2 regions of the Paenibacillus sp. KS-LC4 genome follow, and region 1 is predicted to be linked to the other one. Evidence: riboswitches for the same ligand, from Rfam matches in the RefSeq annotation. Region 1 holds a riboswitch; the other holds the start of a gene.
What was found. Region 1 has a riboswitch for FMN ahead of ribD (bifunctional diaminohydroxyphosphoribosylaminopyrimidine deaminase/5-amino-6-(5-phosphoribosylamino)uracil reductase RibD). Riboswitches for the same ligand answer to the same signal wherever they lie in the genome.

Region 1 (8,146 bases):
GGCATCAAACTGCATAATATCGGCAATTTGCCGCTTGGTCAGCCCTTCATCGCCTGCCATGAACAGCAGGCCCTCAATAATCGACTTCAATTTCTGATAATCCACTGTCCTCCGCATCCCCTCTCCAATGAATTACAATATCATCAAACAGCTGATGCTGAAAACAACGAATATGCTTCATCTTCATCAACTCCAAAATTGCCAAAAACGTAACGACGATTTCATGCCTGTCCATATTTTCACGAATCAGCTTTGAAAACTGCACCGTCTCAAACTGCCGCAGCACCTCTACAATGTCGCGAATCCGATCCTTTACGGATATTTCATCCCGCTGCACGGTCGCTACAAATTGGCGCCTTGCCGCCTTTTTGAGCGCACGCTGAAAAGCCGCCACCAGATCAGACACATGCAGCCCCTCAAGCGGGTTAATGTCCTGCTCCTGCAAGAAGGGGGTCATGTCCTCCGGCTCACGCGAAAAAACGAGGCTCCGCTGCATTTCCTTCTCCCGCAGCTGCTCGGCAATTTGCTTGAATTTGCGATATTCAACGAGCTTCTGAATGAGCTCATCGCGCGGGTCAAGGCCATCATCTGGCCAGTCCTCATATTCCTCCTCAAACACGGGCGGCTTCGGCAGCAGCTGCCTGCTCTTAATGGCTAGCAGCGTAGCCGCCATCACGAGAAACTCACTGGTCACCTCAAGCTCCATCTCCGTCATTGCATTCAAATAGTCCATATACTGATCTGTAATCTCGTTGATTGATACCTCATGAATATCAATTTCTGCTTTATCAATCAAATGCAGCAGCAAATCCAGAGGTCCTTCGAAAGATTCCAGCTTGTAAAGCACTGACACTGCCATTTCCTCCCGACTAATCTTCCGATAAAATCGCCGCGCTACTCGCAAGCGTAAACAACAGCTGCCAAAGAGCAGCATCTATCCTTTACGCTAAAAATAGAAGAGCCTCTTGTCAGAGGCCCTTCGCACGAGCTGCAAGCCTTAAGCTTAATTATGCAGCAATTTTGTCAAATTAGCCATCTCTATTGCACTGGCAGCAGCTTCGTACCCTTTATTTCCAGCTTTTGTTCCTGCGCGCTCAATCGCTTGCTCAATGGAATCAACCGTCAATACGCCAAAAATCGTCGGTACGCCCGTCTTCAAGCCAACAGCCGCCACTCCTTTGGCCGCCTCGTTGCACACGTAGTCAAAATGCGGTGTTGATCCCCGAATAACGGCACCCAGCGTAATAACCGCATCGTATTTGCCGCTCTCTGCCATCTTTTGCGCGATAAGTGGAATTTCAAAAGCTCCCGGTACCCAAGCCACCTCAACCTCGTTATCCAATGCGCCGTGGCGTTTAAACGCATCAAGCGCTCCGCTAAGCAGCTTGCTCGCAATAAATTCATTAAACCTTCCAACAACGATTCCGTAACGCAAGCCTTCTGATACTAAATGTCCCTCGTATACATGTGGCATAATTAAATTCCTCCCAATTCATTTTTATAATGAGTGTACGATTATTGTTGTTCTTGATTTTGATCCGTAAAATGAAACAGATGGCCGAGCTTCGCTTGCTTGGTCCGCAAATAACGGTCATTGTCCTTATTCGCTTCCATTTGAATCGGCACACGCTCAGTAACTTCCAGCCCATACCCTTCCAGCCCTTTAATTTTTCGCGGGTTGTTGGTGAGCAGGCGCATTTTGCGAATGCCGAGATCGCGCAAAATTTGTGCTCCAATGCCGTAGTCGCGCAAGTCCGGCGCAAACCCAAGCTGCAAATTAGCATCGACCGTATCGAGCCCCTGCTCCTGAAGCACATAAGCCTTGAGCTTGTTGATTAGGCCGATTCCGCGCCCTTCTTGGCGCATATAGAGCAGTACGCCATTGCCGGCCTCCTCAATCTGCATCAGCGCTGCCGCAAGCTGCGGTCCGCAATCACAGCGATGCGAATGGAATACATCACCCGTCAAGCATTCCGAGTGCACGCGCACTAGCAGCGGAATTTCTGGATCAATCTCGCCTTTTACAAAAGCGACATGCTCCTTGCCATCTACCTCATTCGTAAAACCAATCGCTTTAAAATTACCGAAATCCGTTGGCATATTAACCTCGACGACACGCTCAACGAGCTTTTCCTTCGCATTACGGTATACAATCAGCTCTTGAATCGTAATAAGCTTGAGATCATGCTCATGCTTAAACTCAACCAAATCCGGCAATCTTGCCATTGTGCCATCTTCATTAATAACTTCGCAAATGACCGCTGCTGGCTCTGAACCGCACATAAGAGCCAGATCAATCCCCGCCTCTGTATGGCCTGCCCGTCTGAGCACACCGCCATCCTTCGCAATTAGCGGAAAAATGTGACCCGGCTTGCGGAAATCCGTTGCCTTCGTATTCGGGTCAATGAGCGACTTGACCGTCTCGGAGCGCTCATGCGCAGAGATGCCGGTCGTTGTCGAAATATGGTCAACGGAAACGGTAAATGCCGTGCCATGAAAATCTGTATTGCGCGCTACCATCGGCGGCAGCTCAAGCTGCTCCGCCCGCTCTGCGGTAATCGGAACGCACACTAGCCCGCGCGCCTTCGTAATCATAAAATTGATCACTTCAGGCGTCGCCATTGAGGCCAGCGCAATGAGGTCGCCTTCATTTTCACGATCTTCATCATCTACAACGATAACGGGCTTGCCAAGCAGCAAATCCTCCAGTGCCTCCTCAATCGTATTAAACAATGATTTCTCCAAAGGCTGATCCTGCTGTCCCATAAAGCTTCCCTCCCTGATCGTTCACCACTTCAACTAAAAACATCTATTCTTATTTACATAAATCCATTTTCACTTAAAAAAGCATAGCTCAGCTTCGCTCCGTCTGCCTTGCCAGCTTTACTGCCGGAAGTCGCGCAAGCCTCGCGAGCTGGCTTGAAATGCAGCAAATGCTCCACATATTTGCCGATGATATCGCATTCGATATTTACGGAATCGCCTATGCGCTTATCCAGCAAAGCCGTTTCGCCAAGCGTATGCGGAATGACCGACACTGAGAAGCCAGCATCATTCGTGTCGACAACGGTTAGGCTGATGCCGTCAATTGTGATGGAGCCTTTAGGAATGACATATTTCAGTGTTGCCGCATCGTTCAGCTTAATGCTGAATATAACGGCATTGGCGTCGGTTGCCCTTTTTGTGATCGTACCTGTGCCGTCAATATGTCCTTGCACCATATGGCCGCCAAAACGCCCTCCAGCCAGCATCGCACGCTCCAGGTTGACCTGTTCACCGGGCTTTAGCTGGTGAAGATTAGAGCGCCGATATGTCTCCGGCATCACATCCGCGTCAAAGGTGCTCCCTGTAAAGGAGATGACCGTCAGACACACGCCGTTTACGGCTATGCTGTCGCCCAGCGCCACACCCTCAAGCACGCGGGAGGCGGCAATTGTCAATACCATAGCCTCGCCCTGCTGGACCACTCGCTTCAGCTTGCCGACTTCTTCAATCAGACCCGTAAACACGGCTAACCCTCCTCTCTAAACAGGACGGTAGACCGGGTAGCCGCTTATGCAAATATCAGCTCCCGCTTGCTCGACCTGTGTGCGCTCAAGCTCAATAGCCTGCGCCATTTTTTCAAAGCCTTCAAAATCAAAGGTGCCGGGAGCCGCTGCTCCGCCAATGATTTTGGTTGCCATATAAATCATGATTTTGTCGATGAGTCCTGCTGTTAGCATGGCGCCATTGAGCTTGCCTCCGCCCTCCAGCAAAATTGACCCTATTTCCAGCTCGCCAAGCTTTCTCATCGCCTCCGCCAAATCAACCTGCTCTCCCGTGCCTGCCCGAATGAGCTCGACGCCAGCAGCCAGCAGCTCTTGCGCTTTGACGTCATCCGCCTGCTCAGTTGCAATAACAATCGTTCTTGCCGTCCGATCCGTAACTACGCGCGCGGTGAGCGGCAGCTTGAGACTGCTGTCGATGACAATCCGCACCGGATGCAGCGCTGGAACGTCCGCTCTTGTTGTGAGCTGCGGATCATCAGCTAGCACTGTGCCGATACCGACCATGATGCCCATATGCTGATGGCGCAGCGTATGCACCTGCTCCCTTGCAGCACTGCCCGTTACCCATCTGCTGTCGCCGGTGCGGGAAGCGATTTTCCCATCGAGTGTACTCGCTGTCTTAAGGGTGACAAACGGCAGCTTCGTAGTAATATATTTATTAAACTTTTCATTCATTTGGTTGGAGCGTTCCCCTAGAAGCCCCACCTCAACCTCTATGCCGCATTCCTTCAGCCGTTCAAGACCCCGCCCGGCTACCTGCGGATTCGGATCTGTCGTGGCTACGACTACCCTTGCCACCTTGGCATCAATAAGGCGCTCGCAGCAAGGCGGCGTCTTGCCAAAATGACTGCAAGGCTCAAGCGTCACGTAGGCTGTAGCGCCCTCCGCCTCTTCGCCCGCCATTTGCAAGGCATGTACCTCAGCGTGCCCCGTTCCCCGCTTGAGATGCGTTCCAATGCCGATAATGCGGCCGTCTTTTACAACGACGCAGCCAACGATTGGATTAATATCCGTCTGTCCAGCCGCCTTCTCTGCCATATCCAGCGCTAAGCTCATATAATAGCTGTCATTCAAAATATCCATCAACGCAAAAAACCTCCATTAGCAACATAGCCAACGGAGATGAGAGTTTATCTTAGAGACCCGCTTTCAAGTACACAAATAATCGTTTTTAACAGACCTAATTACCCAGCGAAAAAAAAGCGCAGGCAAATAAGCATGAAATCACGCCTTGAAAGTGTCTCCTTCTCCCATCCAGACTGTACTGTCGGTCCCGGAATTGCACCAGGTCAGCCGCATACAACAGCTCATGCGCTCACACGCTCTGAAATCATTGTATACGGGTCACGGACTGACAGGCAGCACATCTGTCGCTTCATCGTTCCAAGCGCTTAGACAGCCTCCTGATCACCGCCGGTTGGGAATTTCACCCGACCCCGAAGGAAAGCCACTGTATTATATTTTTTAAAAATGTTCACTTACTTTTAAAATGTAACTCTGAAGAAATGTTACCACCGCAAAATTGAAAAAGCAAGAGCTTTCGATTCTGCTTCTCAATTAGCAGCTGTTAGGGTGTATTTTTTATAAAAAAACCGTTTATTTTTCCGACGAATCGAAAAAACAAACGGCCCTCCCGCAACGATTAAACCGTTACGACTTCAACTTTTTCCATTTTTTCGCCTTGGCGGAACGTATCAACATGCTCCATGCCTTTAGCTACCTTGCCAAATACCGTGTGTCCGCCATCCAAATGCGGCTGTGGCGCATAGCCGATATAGAACTGGCTTCCACCTGTGTTGCGTCCAGCATGTGCCATTGCAAGCGATCCGCGCTCATGCTTGTTCGGGTTGATTTCACAATTAATGGTGTAACCAGGACCGCCTGTACCATTTCCAGTAGGACAACCGCCTTGAGCAACGAAGCCCGGAATTACGCGGTGGAAAGTCAAACCATTATAAAAACCATCGTTTGCAAGCTTCTCGAAGTTTGCAACTGTGTTAGGCGCATCTTGATCAAAAAGGTCAATAATAACCTCTGCTCCGTTTGCCATTGTAATTTTCGCTTGTTTTGCCATCTATTAAACATCTACCTTTCTATATCCGAATAAGACTACGTTACCAAATTTAACCCTTATTTCGCAAGGGCTGTTTTGCGAAGTCTTGCCGGAAGCAAGTCATTGCCGACAATATTGTCCAAAGATTCACGCTGAACGACAAGATCAGACTGACCATCTTTGACAAATACGACAGCTGGACGGCGGAAACGGTTATAGTTGCTCGCCATCGAATAATTATAAGCGCCTGTGCAAAATACTGCAAGCAGATCGCCGCTGTTTGCTTTAGGCAATTCCAGATCAATAATGAGCTTGTCGCCGCTTTCGCAAGCTTTGCCCGCTACGGTAACCGTCTCTTCGTTTGCCTCGTTCGCACGATTTGCAAGCACCGCTTCATATACAGATTGATAAAGCGCAGGGCGCGGGTTATCCATCATGCCGCCATCAACCGCAATATATTTGCGTACGCCTGGAATTTCCTTGCTCGTTCCAACTGTATAAAGCGTTGTGCCTGCATCGCCAACGATGCTGCGGCCCGGCTCAACCCAAATTTCAGGAAGCGGGAATTCCGCTGCCGTAAAGCTGGAAATGAGCGTATCCGTAATCGCTGCCACGTATTGAGCAACTGGAAGCGGGGAATCTCCATCTACATAACGGATGCCGAAGCCGCCGCCAAGGTTGATCACCTTGAACGTCAAGCCAAGGTCCTGGCGAATTTCAATGGCAAACGCCGACATTTTTTCAACAGCCATCTTAAAGCCGTCTACTTCAAAAATTTGCGAGCCGATGTGGGAATGAACGCCAAGCACTTCCAGATTGGACAGCTCCATCGCTTCCTTAATCGCCAGTTTAGCCGCGCCATTCGTCAAGTCGAAGCCGAACTTGGAATCTTGTTGCCCTGTGGAAATATAGTCATGCGTATGCGCCTCAACACCCGGCGTAATCCGCAGCAAAATTTTAACCGTCAAGCCTTTGTCCTTCGCCAGCGCATTAAGCACTTTAAGCTCAGTAGAATTATCTACTACGAAGCAGCCGATGCCTGCATCAAGCGCCATATTAATTTCATCCGGCGATTTATTGTTGCCGTGGAAATGAATACGCGCTGCTGGGAAGCCCGCTTTCAGCGCTGTATGAAGCTCTCCGTCGGAAACGACGTCCAGCGACAGGTTTTCCTGTTCGGCAAGCGCACACATTGCCATTGTGCTGAATGCTTTGCTTGCGTAGGCCACTTGAAATTGCAGGCCGGATTTTTGAAAAGCGGTCACGTATTCATTTGCACGCTGACGCACAAGCGCCTCATCTACAATATATAGCGGCGTACCATATTCTTTTGCCAGCTCCGTTACGTCACAGCCGCCGATTTCCAAATGCCCCTGAGCATTAACTTTGCTCGTTCCATGCAAGTACATTGTTATTATTCCTCCATATGTGAATAGATTCGATTTACACCAATAGCAACAGTATATCGCAATCTACCCGCAAGCGTAATGGATAATTTAACAAGTCATTTGCATTATTTACGGCTTTACTCCGTTTCGGGCATTTTATCTAGCTGCTGGGGCCGCAGCAGATTGGGCCGCTTGCGGTTTTGCAGCACCGGTGTCCGGAAAATGATATTCATCATCGCCCGGAAATCAAACGGAATGAACGGCCACATGTAAGGACGATTGAACGAACGCTCCATGCACAAAAACAGCAGGATAACCGTCGTTCCGACAATGAAGCCCGGCACCTGAAAGGCAGCAACAAGCGTAATTAGCACAAGCCTGACAATGCGGTTCGCCAGCCCCAGCTCATAGCTCGGCGTCGCAAACATTCCAATGGCCGCAACCGACATATACAAAATGACCTCATTGACGAAAATGCCCGTCTGAACCGCAATATCGCCAATGAGAATAGCTGATACGAGCGACATTGCCGTCGCCAGCGAAGTTGGCGTATGCACGGAGGCGAGCCGCAGCAGATCGACGCCGACCTCCGCCAATAAAAATTGTACGAGCAGCGGCAGCTTGCCTGTTTTCGATGGTCCGAGAAACTCCAGCGCCTGCGGCTTCAGCTCTGGATGGATAACGAACAGCAGCCAGAGCGGCAGCAGAAAAAGCGAGGCGAAAATGCCAATAAACCGCACCCAGCGCAAATAGGTGCCGATAAACGGCGTCTGGCGATTTTCCTCGGCATGCTGTACGAGATCGAAATACGTCGTCGGCAAAATCATGACGCTGGGCGAGGTATCCACGAAGACGACAACTGCCCCTTCAAGCAAATGTGAGGCTACGACGTCTGGTCGCTCCGAATAACGGACGAGCGGAAATGGGCTCCAGCCTCGTTTGACGGTCGCCTCCTCCAGCTGCTTGTCGGCAAGCGGAATGCCGTCAACCTTGACCATCGAAATTTTTTCCTTAATGGATTTAAGCAATTCCTTATCTACCAAATCAGCAACATAGGCGATACATACATCCGTCTGTGTTCGCTCGCCGATCTGCATCAGCTCGTATCGCAGCTGCGGATCACGCAGCCTTCGTCTGACCAGTGAAACATTCATCAT
Region 2 (8,146 bases), 2.0 Mb from region 1:
TACAAGCCTTCATGAATAAGGCCGGATACGGATTGTTTAATTTCCTGTCCTTGGTCAACAATGACATGATAATTCAGCTCGCCTTGACCCTGATAACGGTTGAGCAGCTCTCTCACATTGTCAGACACATCTGCCGTGTTGGCATCCTGCGTCTTCTGAATCGAAATAACAAAGCTCGGCTCGCCATTAAAGCGGGTAATTTCATTTTGCTCCGATACCGTCTTAATGTCGGCAATTTCACCCAGCGTGATAGCGGAGGCTGGCGCTGCTGACGCACCACCTGAAGCTCCAGAACCGCTTGATGCTCCTGCTCCTACAGCTGCACCTGATCCTGCACCCGTTCCTACTCCTGATCCTGATCCTGATCCTGCTCCTGCTCCTGCACCGCCAGCGTTTCCTGATGCAGAGCCTGCGGCTCCGCCTCCAGCCGATGCCATCAGCTTCAGCTCTTCAAGCTGCTTCAAGCTGTCAAGGCTGCCGGTCAGCCGAATCGGAATGACCGTCTCCTCCTGCGATACAGAGCCCAGTGGCAGGGCGTAGTCTAGCCCCTGAAGCGCGGTGCGAATGGAGCTGAGCGTAATGCCATGCTGCGCTGCTTTATTTTTATCTACAACAATTGCAAGCTCATTCGTAGCTGTACCCTTCAGCGTTACGTTTCCTACTCCAGCAAGCTTTTGCAGCTCAGGTATGACGCTGCTTTGCAGCTCATCAGCAAGCTTGGTCGAATCTCCTTCGGCTGCGAATACTGCCGCTTGATAAATAGGCTGGCTATTAGCCGACAAGCGCTGCACCGTAACATTGGCATTATCGGCTAGCTTTAGCTTGCTTAGCTCAGCCTCCACCTCGCTGTATTTTTTGTCCATATCCGTACCGAAAGGAAACTGGATAAAGATGCTGGCCGCATTTTCAGCAGAGGTGCTCGTCAGCGACTCATATCCCTGCACCCTCTTCAAATGGTCCTCAATCGGCCTTGCCACCTCCGACTCAATCTCCTCCGTAGAGGCGCCAGGCTGCATCGCCTGTACGAACACAGCTGGAAAATCCAGATCCGGAAACGTCTGCTGCTTAATTTGCGTGGAGGCGTACAAGCCATACCCAAGCACCAAAGCGCATAATAAAATAACAGCAACACTATTTTTCAAGCTAAATTTGGTCAATTGCTTCAATGTATATCTCTCCTCTCGCTGTGTTACCTCCTTCATCATAATGAGTAATTTTGTACAAATTATGTACAGAATCGCCGTTTGCCCTAATTGGTTTTATTTGGAGGAACGAGCGGCAGTATGACCGTCATCTTCGTCCCTTCGGCCAGCTTACTCTCTACCCTGATTTCTCCCGCATGGAGCTCGACAATCCGCTTAACGATGGAGAGGCCGATGCCATTTCCGCCAAACGCACGCTCGCGGGCTTGATCTATTTTATAAAAGGGCTTGAAGATGTGCTGAAGCTCCTCCTCCGGAATGCCCACTCCGCTGTCAGCAACCGACACGCTCACGCTATGCTGGCTTGCCGTCAAGCTGATCGCAATGACACTACCAGCCCCTGTGAACTTAATCGCATTGCTCAGCAGATTCGTCCAAAGCTGGCTCAGCTTATCCTCATCTGCCCAAATTATGACAGGCTCCAGATCCAGCTCGAGCTTGATGCTTTTGGTAGACCATAGCGGCTCGCTGGCAATCATGACATCTTTAAGCTGCTCATCCAAGCGATATTCGCTCATATTGGGTTGAATTTGATCATGCTCTAGCGAGGAGAGCTTAAGCAAATCCTGCGTCAGCCGCGATAGGCGGTCGCTCTCCTCCTCAATTATAGTGAGCAGACGAAGACGGCTTTCCTCATCCAGCTTTTTCTGCTTAAGCGCCATTGTGAAGCCTTTAATTGATGTAATCGGAGACTGGATTTCATGTGAAACGTCCGAAACAAACTGCCTTCTCACCCGCTCCAGCGAATCGAGCTCGCGTGCCATCTGATTAAAGCTTGCCGTCAGCTCACCGATTTCATCCTTGCGTTTCGTAACAAGCCTGATGCTGAAATCGCCTTTCGCCATTTTTCGAGTAGCCATGGTCAGATGCTTCAAGGGGCGCACCATATAGCGGGAGGTCACAATGATGAGAAGTGTGCCAATGAATAGAACGAGAATTAGCTGCATGCGGAAATAACCGAAAGCGAGATTGGCAACGCCATTCGTTTCAGGCTTTATAAATAAGGCGTATGCTTGTCCTTCAATTTGAAAAGGAAGACCGACGACGAGCCGGTCATAATCTTTGTCCGCCCCGCCCCGATAAACGCCGCCGCTGAGCACGCCGCGCAAAGCTTCCCCATCCACATCCAGCTTATGTCCGGCGATCCTGTCGGTTGCGTGAAGCGGTCTGCCTTGTTCGTCATAGACGATAAAGGTGAAAATCGGCAGTGCGGTTATGCCCTCCATTAAAGCATCCAAATTGTTGGGGTACGAAAGCTTGTAGGATTCAATTATCGTTTTGCCGCTAACAATTAAATTGTCCTGAACGTAGTTTCGAAGCTTATGACTAAACAAAAAATGGGTCATAAAGAAGCTTAAAATGACGCTAGCCATAACCGATGCGACAAACATAAGAATAAAGCGGACATACAGCGATTTAATCACGATATACCTCCAGCCGGTAGCCAAGCCCCCAGATCGTCACGATTTTGAAATCCTGCTCATATGCGGCAAAACGCTCTCTCAGACGCTTAACATGCGTATCCACAGCCCGCTCATCACCCTCGTAATCATAGCCCCATATTTGTTCAATTAATGAATCGCGCTTGAATAGCTTGCCCGGATAGCTCGCCAGCAAAAACAGCAGCTCAAATTCCTTAAGCGGTATGGATTCACTTGTACCTGTATCCTTATAGCGAATTTGATAGCTCGTTTTATCAAGCGTGACTTGACCTAAACGAACGATTTGCGAGATGGAGATGCGATACCGCTTCAGCAGCGCCTTCACTCGCATCACCAGCTCCATCGGGTCAAAAGGCTTTACCATATAGTCGTCAGTGCCCAGCCGAAAGCCTTTAATTCGCTCGGGTGCCTCCCCTTTGGCGGTAATCATCAATATCGGCTTGTCCCCCGCTTCACGAACCCTTCTGCACAGCTCCCAGCCGTCCATCTGCGGCATCATAATATCGAGAATAATAAGATCAACCGAATGATGGCTATAGTAGTCCCAAGCGTCTACGCCATTGCTTTGCTCTATAATTTCCATTCCTTCATCCTCCAAAAACAAACGGAGCAGCTGCCGGATATGCGGATCATCATCCACTACGAGTACAGTCGTCATGCGTGTTCCTTCTTCCCCATTTAAAGTACAGTTCTATGTCATAGTGTAATACACAATTTTGTATTATTTATGTATTTCTTTCATTAGAAAAAAACTCGCCGAATAACGGCGAGCCTGCTGCTAGTTTTTTGGCGAATTCATCATGCGGAACCATTCTACTGACTTGTTTTAAGGCTGAGTAACGCCATCATTCCATTCCCCCATTGCGTGGGAGCACAGAATACAATCACTGCAAACCGACACCCGGTTGTCAAAAATCGTTTCAATCGTCCGAATGACCTGCATATCGACATGCTGCGTATGAACGACAATTTGCTTAGGTGATGCGGCAATCAGCGAGCTGATAACCATGTCCTCAATATTCATTTCCGTTTCCAGCATTTCGGCTACCAAGCGGTCGGAATGCGGCTTAGGCTCGAACAATTGAAATTTGTCATTATACAGCATAAAATCGTGGTTGCCTTTGTGAACCAAATGAACCATTGCGACCTTTGATTGCTGCAGCCCAACAAAATATTTTAGCAGCGAAATAAACTCCTGATATTGCTTATCGAGCACATATTCATCCAAAGCATACTCCACAATGTCACCTAGTTCGTGACGATACCCGTGAAGCCTGAAGGTGGCGATGCCGCCAAGGTCAAGCCGTGTATTTTCATTCAAATACAGCTCGATCTCCTCGGCTACCTTGTGCTTTCTCCGCCTTCTATCCGCATCCAGAAACTTGGCGTTCAAGCCATCCAGATCGGTATCCTGCATGAGCTGGCTGCAATATTTTTTAATAATGGAAACATCATTGGAATGGCCGCCCTGATATTTTTTCTTAATGATGCTGATGAGCATTTCAGATTCCAAATTAGTTACAACATATTCCGCGAGCGCTTTCGCAGCACTGCGGTACAGCATTTCTCCGTGCTTATTCAGTTGAAAATAAGGCGTTGCCGACTGGCACATTATGGTACCGTCGGACTCCAAATCGAACTGCACCAACTGACTCTGGGATGCTGCTTCAATATGTAAATCCTCATTCGTATATTGTGTCATTAAGGCTGCTAACCCAGCTGCTGTTGATTGTAGCTTGGAAGGCAGCGCAACGGTAAACAGTTCCATAAACAAGCCAGCCCCTTTCATTCCCCTTATACAGTATATGGCGCATGCAGCAGCGATATACGATGAAGACATTGGGAATGAAGGGGCTGAAAATGAGCCTTAGTTTATGCAGCAGCTTGTGGTTTCTGAGCCGCCTGTTCATTGCTGCTTCGGCTCATGAGCCATAGCGTCAGCCAAATAAGCAGGAAGCCGCTCAGCTGTCCTAACGTGAGCGACTGACCAAATACGAGCCAGTTAATCAATACGCCAACGGCAGGGAAGGATAGCTCCGCAAGCGTCGCGTATACAGCTTTAGTTGAGGAAAGCCCTTTGTAATACAGCAGCATGCTGATTAAGCCTGGGAAAAAAGCTTGAAACAATAAATTGACGGCAATGAGCGACAGCTGACTGCCTTGTGCGTTCAGGCTCCATGCGTCGCCGCTTGCAAGTAATATGACGCTGAGCAGCGGCAGAGCAAGCAAAAACCTAAGGGACGTCACGATAGAAAAGGATAATTTCTTTTGCAGCAAATATTTGCCCATAACGGTCGAGCCGCCCCATAATGCCGCCGCTATAATGGAGAACAAGCAGCTAAGAAATGCAAGATCATGCAGGCCAACAGTCGGCGATCCAAACCCAAAGGTCAACAAATAGGTGCCCGCCAGCGCCGCCAGCAAAAAGACGAAAAACTTCTGTGGCAGCTTTTCCTTCAGCAAAACTCTGGCGAGCAATACTGCAAATAATGGCTGAAGCTTCTGAAGCAGCAGCACCGCATTGGCGCTGCCATGAGAAAAGGCAGCGGTGAATAATACGGTAGCTACTGCCGAGCCGCCCCAAGAAATAAATAGCAGCGCGCCAATAACACCAATCGACAGCTTGCCGACTAATGTGCGGCGAAATTTAAACAATACAGGCATTGCGTAAAAAGCGAGCAAAATATGCTCAATAAATACAATTTGCGCCGAGGTGAAGCTTTTGAGCAATAAAATACGGAACAGCGGGTCAAGCCCCCACAGAGTCGCGCCAAGCGCCACATACCATATTCCATTAATGCCCGCAATGCGTGATGTTCGCCAGCCCGCTTTCTCGCCAGCCAGCTCTAGTGTGTTTTGCAATTCAAAAACCTCCTGAGAAAGTTTTGAATTGAACCTTCTTTTACTATGAAAAAGAAACAATGCCCCTGTCAGCAAACTGACAAGGGCATCATCAACAAACCTGTTAAATGAGTATCATTTAACAAGCTGGTTCTGATCTTCTCCCGTCCGGACTATACCGTCGGCTCTGGATTCTCACCAGATCAGTCCCGGCTGCAAGCAGCGAGGAGTCGCGGGCTCTGGATGCTCCGAACGCATCCTTACCGCCGGTAGGGAATTGCACCCTGCCCTGAAGATTCATATTCGATTAAGTCGTATTGTAACATAGAAGATTACAGTTTGAATAGTCTATTTGTGTGGAAAAATGGCCGTTGGCAAAAATATTTTATTTTTCCGATCTATTTTCTTGGATTTTATCTATTTCTCGATCAAACCTCTAGCCCATCGAGGTGTCAAAAGTGTGAAATGCTGCACTAGAAGCAATAACAAATAACGCTCATCCCTGCCTATCCTTTAACGGATAAAATAAGAGATAAGCGTTATTCCTTATTCATTATCAAAAATAGTTCCGCATTAGCCAGTGGCTACAAGCTAATTTTGCATCACAAAGTCCTGCTCAGCCTTGTCGCTATCGTTGTACATCCGCAAAATTTCATAGCGTGTATTGCGCTGCGCCGGAACCTTGCCCGATTCACGAATGAGCTGCAAAATCAGCTCAATGTTGACCTTGTGCGTCGTGCCCGCAGCGGACACCACATTTTCTTCAATCATTGTGCTGCCGAAATCGTTGCAGCCATAGGATAGCGAAAGCTTGCCCATTTCAGGCCCCATCGTTACCCATGAAGATTGCAAATTATCAATGTTATCAAGGAAAATTCGGCTAATCGCTACTACCTTCAAATACTCCTCCGGCTTCGCCTTCTCCATCGGCATTCTCGTATTATCCGGCTGGAACGGCCACGATATAAAAGCAGTAAACCCTTCAGAGTCGTAGCCATTCGCTTTGCACTCGTCCTGAACGTCACGAATGCGCAGCAGGTGCAAGGCACGCTCCTCCATCGTTTCTCCAAAGCCATATACCATCGTAGCTGTCGTATTCATGCCATGACGATGAGCCGATTTCATAACGTCGATCCAGTCCGTATAAGAGCCCTTCTTGCGGCTGATTTTACGGCGAGTCCGATCATCGAGAATTTCCGCGCCGCCGCCTGGCAGCGAATCCAGACCTGCTTCATGCAGCTGGCGAACGACCTCATCGAGCGACAGACCATTTGAAACTTCCTTCATCTTCTGAATTTCCGCTGGCGAGAAGGAGTGCATCGTAATGTCCGGGAAGCGCCGCTTGATTTCCTTCAGCAAGTCCGTGTAATAGGTAAAAGGCAGATCCGGATTCGTCCCGCCCTGCATCAAAATTTCAGTTCCGTTCACGTCAATCGTTTCTTGAATTTTGTTCATAATCGTCTCGTTATCGAGCACATAGCCCTCTTTGGAGCCTGGGGCACGGTAAAAGGCGCAAAATCTGCAATAAACGTCGCACACATTCGTGTAGTTGACGTTTCTTCCTACAACGAAAGTCGTTATAGGCTCGGGATGCTTGCGCAGCATAATTTCATTCGCGACCTTACCCATTTTCTCAATCTCGTCGGATTCGAACATAATAATACATTCTTCCAAGCTTATTCGCTCACCCCGCAGGGCCTTATCCAATATCTGGTCCAACGTTGCCATTACGCAAGACCTCCTTATCTATCGCTGTAGTTTTGATGTTGCGCTTTTTTTCACAAACTAATTAAGTATAAGTTAATTTTATCATACTAAGCTCATATTCGTCATCTTTCGTTTACAGGCTTTACAGCCTTAAAAAAGGAAAAACACGGCTTGTCAGTTATGACAGCCGTCTTTTCCTCCACTTTACGCAGCCGTTAGCCGCGCAAAGCCTGATCCAAATCTGCTAGCAAATCTTCAATATGCTCAAGGCCTACCGAATAGCGTACGAGGCCATCAGTAATACCGCGTTCATGTCGTACTTCCTTCGGCATTGCCGCGTGAGACATCATCGCTGGATACGATAAAATGCTTTCTACGCCGCCAAGGCTGACCGCTACAAGCGGGAGCTTCACGCGGGCAAGCATCGCTTTCGCCCGTTCGCCGCTGCCTACATCGAAGGATACGACAGCGCCATAGGCGGAGCATTGCTGCTCATGCACGTCACGACCCGGATGATCCGCAAGGCCAGGATAATAAACCTTCGTCACTTCCGGATGCTCATTCAGCCAATCCGCCAGCTTGCGCGCGCTGCGCTCGCTATGCTCCATACGCGCTTGCAGCGTCTTGATGCCGCGCATAAGCAGCCAGCATTCATGGGCGCTCAGCACGGCGCCAAGGCCATTTTGCAGCTGATACAGCCTGCGTCCGAGCGCTTCATCCGCCGTTACAGCAAGACCGGCAAGCACGTCGCTGTGGCCGCTCAGAAACTTGGTCGCGCTGTGCACAACAATATCTACACCTAGCTCAAGAGGGCGTTGATAATAAGGCGTCATAAACGTATTGTCCAAAATCGTCAGCAAATGATGCTCCTTCGCCCACGAAGCCACCTGCGAAATATTGGTGATTTTTAGCGTCGGGTTGGAAGGCGTCTCGATAAATACCGCCTTCGTATTC

Region 2: linked by a shared signal. The riboswitch ahead of V5J77_RS07130 (DMT family transporter) and the one ahead of ribD (bifunctional diaminohydroxyphosphoribosylaminopyrimidine deaminase/5-amino-6-(5-phosphoribosylamino)uracil reductase RibD) in region 1 are both predicted to bind FMN.

What each region holds. Positions count from the first base shown of each region.
Region 1 covers NZ_CP145905.1:3,698,122-3,706,267, forward strand. Annotated here, with positions in the region: gene scpB (SMC-Scp complex subunit ScpB) at 1-105, opposite strand, end outside; gene V5J77_RS15675 (segregation/condensation protein A) at 74-853, opposite strand; gene ribE (6,7-dimethyl-8-ribityllumazine synthase) at 1,004-1,474, opposite strand; gene V5J77_RS15685 (bifunctional 3,4-dihydroxy-2-butanone-4-phosphate synthase/GTP cyclohydrolase II) at 1,516-2,766, opposite strand; gene ribE (riboflavin synthase) at 2,820-3,509, opposite strand; gene ribD (bifunctional diaminohydroxyphosphoribosylaminopyrimidine deaminase/5-amino-6-(5-phosphoribosylamino)uracil reductase RibD) at 3,525-4,631, opposite strand; FMN riboswitch at 4,787-4,996, opposite strand; gene V5J77_RS15700 (peptidylprolyl isomerase) at 5,191-5,622, opposite strand; gene lysA (diaminopimelate decarboxylase) at 5,679-7,010, opposite strand; gene V5J77_RS15710 (spore germination protein) at 7,127-8,146, opposite strand, start outside.
Region 2 covers NZ_CP145905.1:1,649,182-1,657,327, reverse strand. Annotated here, with positions in the region: gene V5J77_RS07150 (efflux RND transporter permease subunit) at 1-1,166, opposite strand, end outside; gene V5J77_RS07145 (ATP-binding protein) at 1,250-2,626, opposite strand; gene V5J77_RS07140 (response regulator transcription factor) at 2,619-3,302, opposite strand; gene V5J77_RS07135 (putative sporulation protein YtxC) at 3,471-4,412, opposite strand; gene V5J77_RS07130 (DMT family transporter) at 4,517-5,488, opposite strand; FMN riboswitch at 5,638-5,786, opposite strand; gene mqnC (cyclic dehypoxanthinyl futalosine synthase) at 6,077-7,213, opposite strand; gene V5J77_RS07120 (aminotransferase class I/II-fold pyridoxal phosphate-dependent enzyme) at 7,408-8,146, opposite strand, start outside.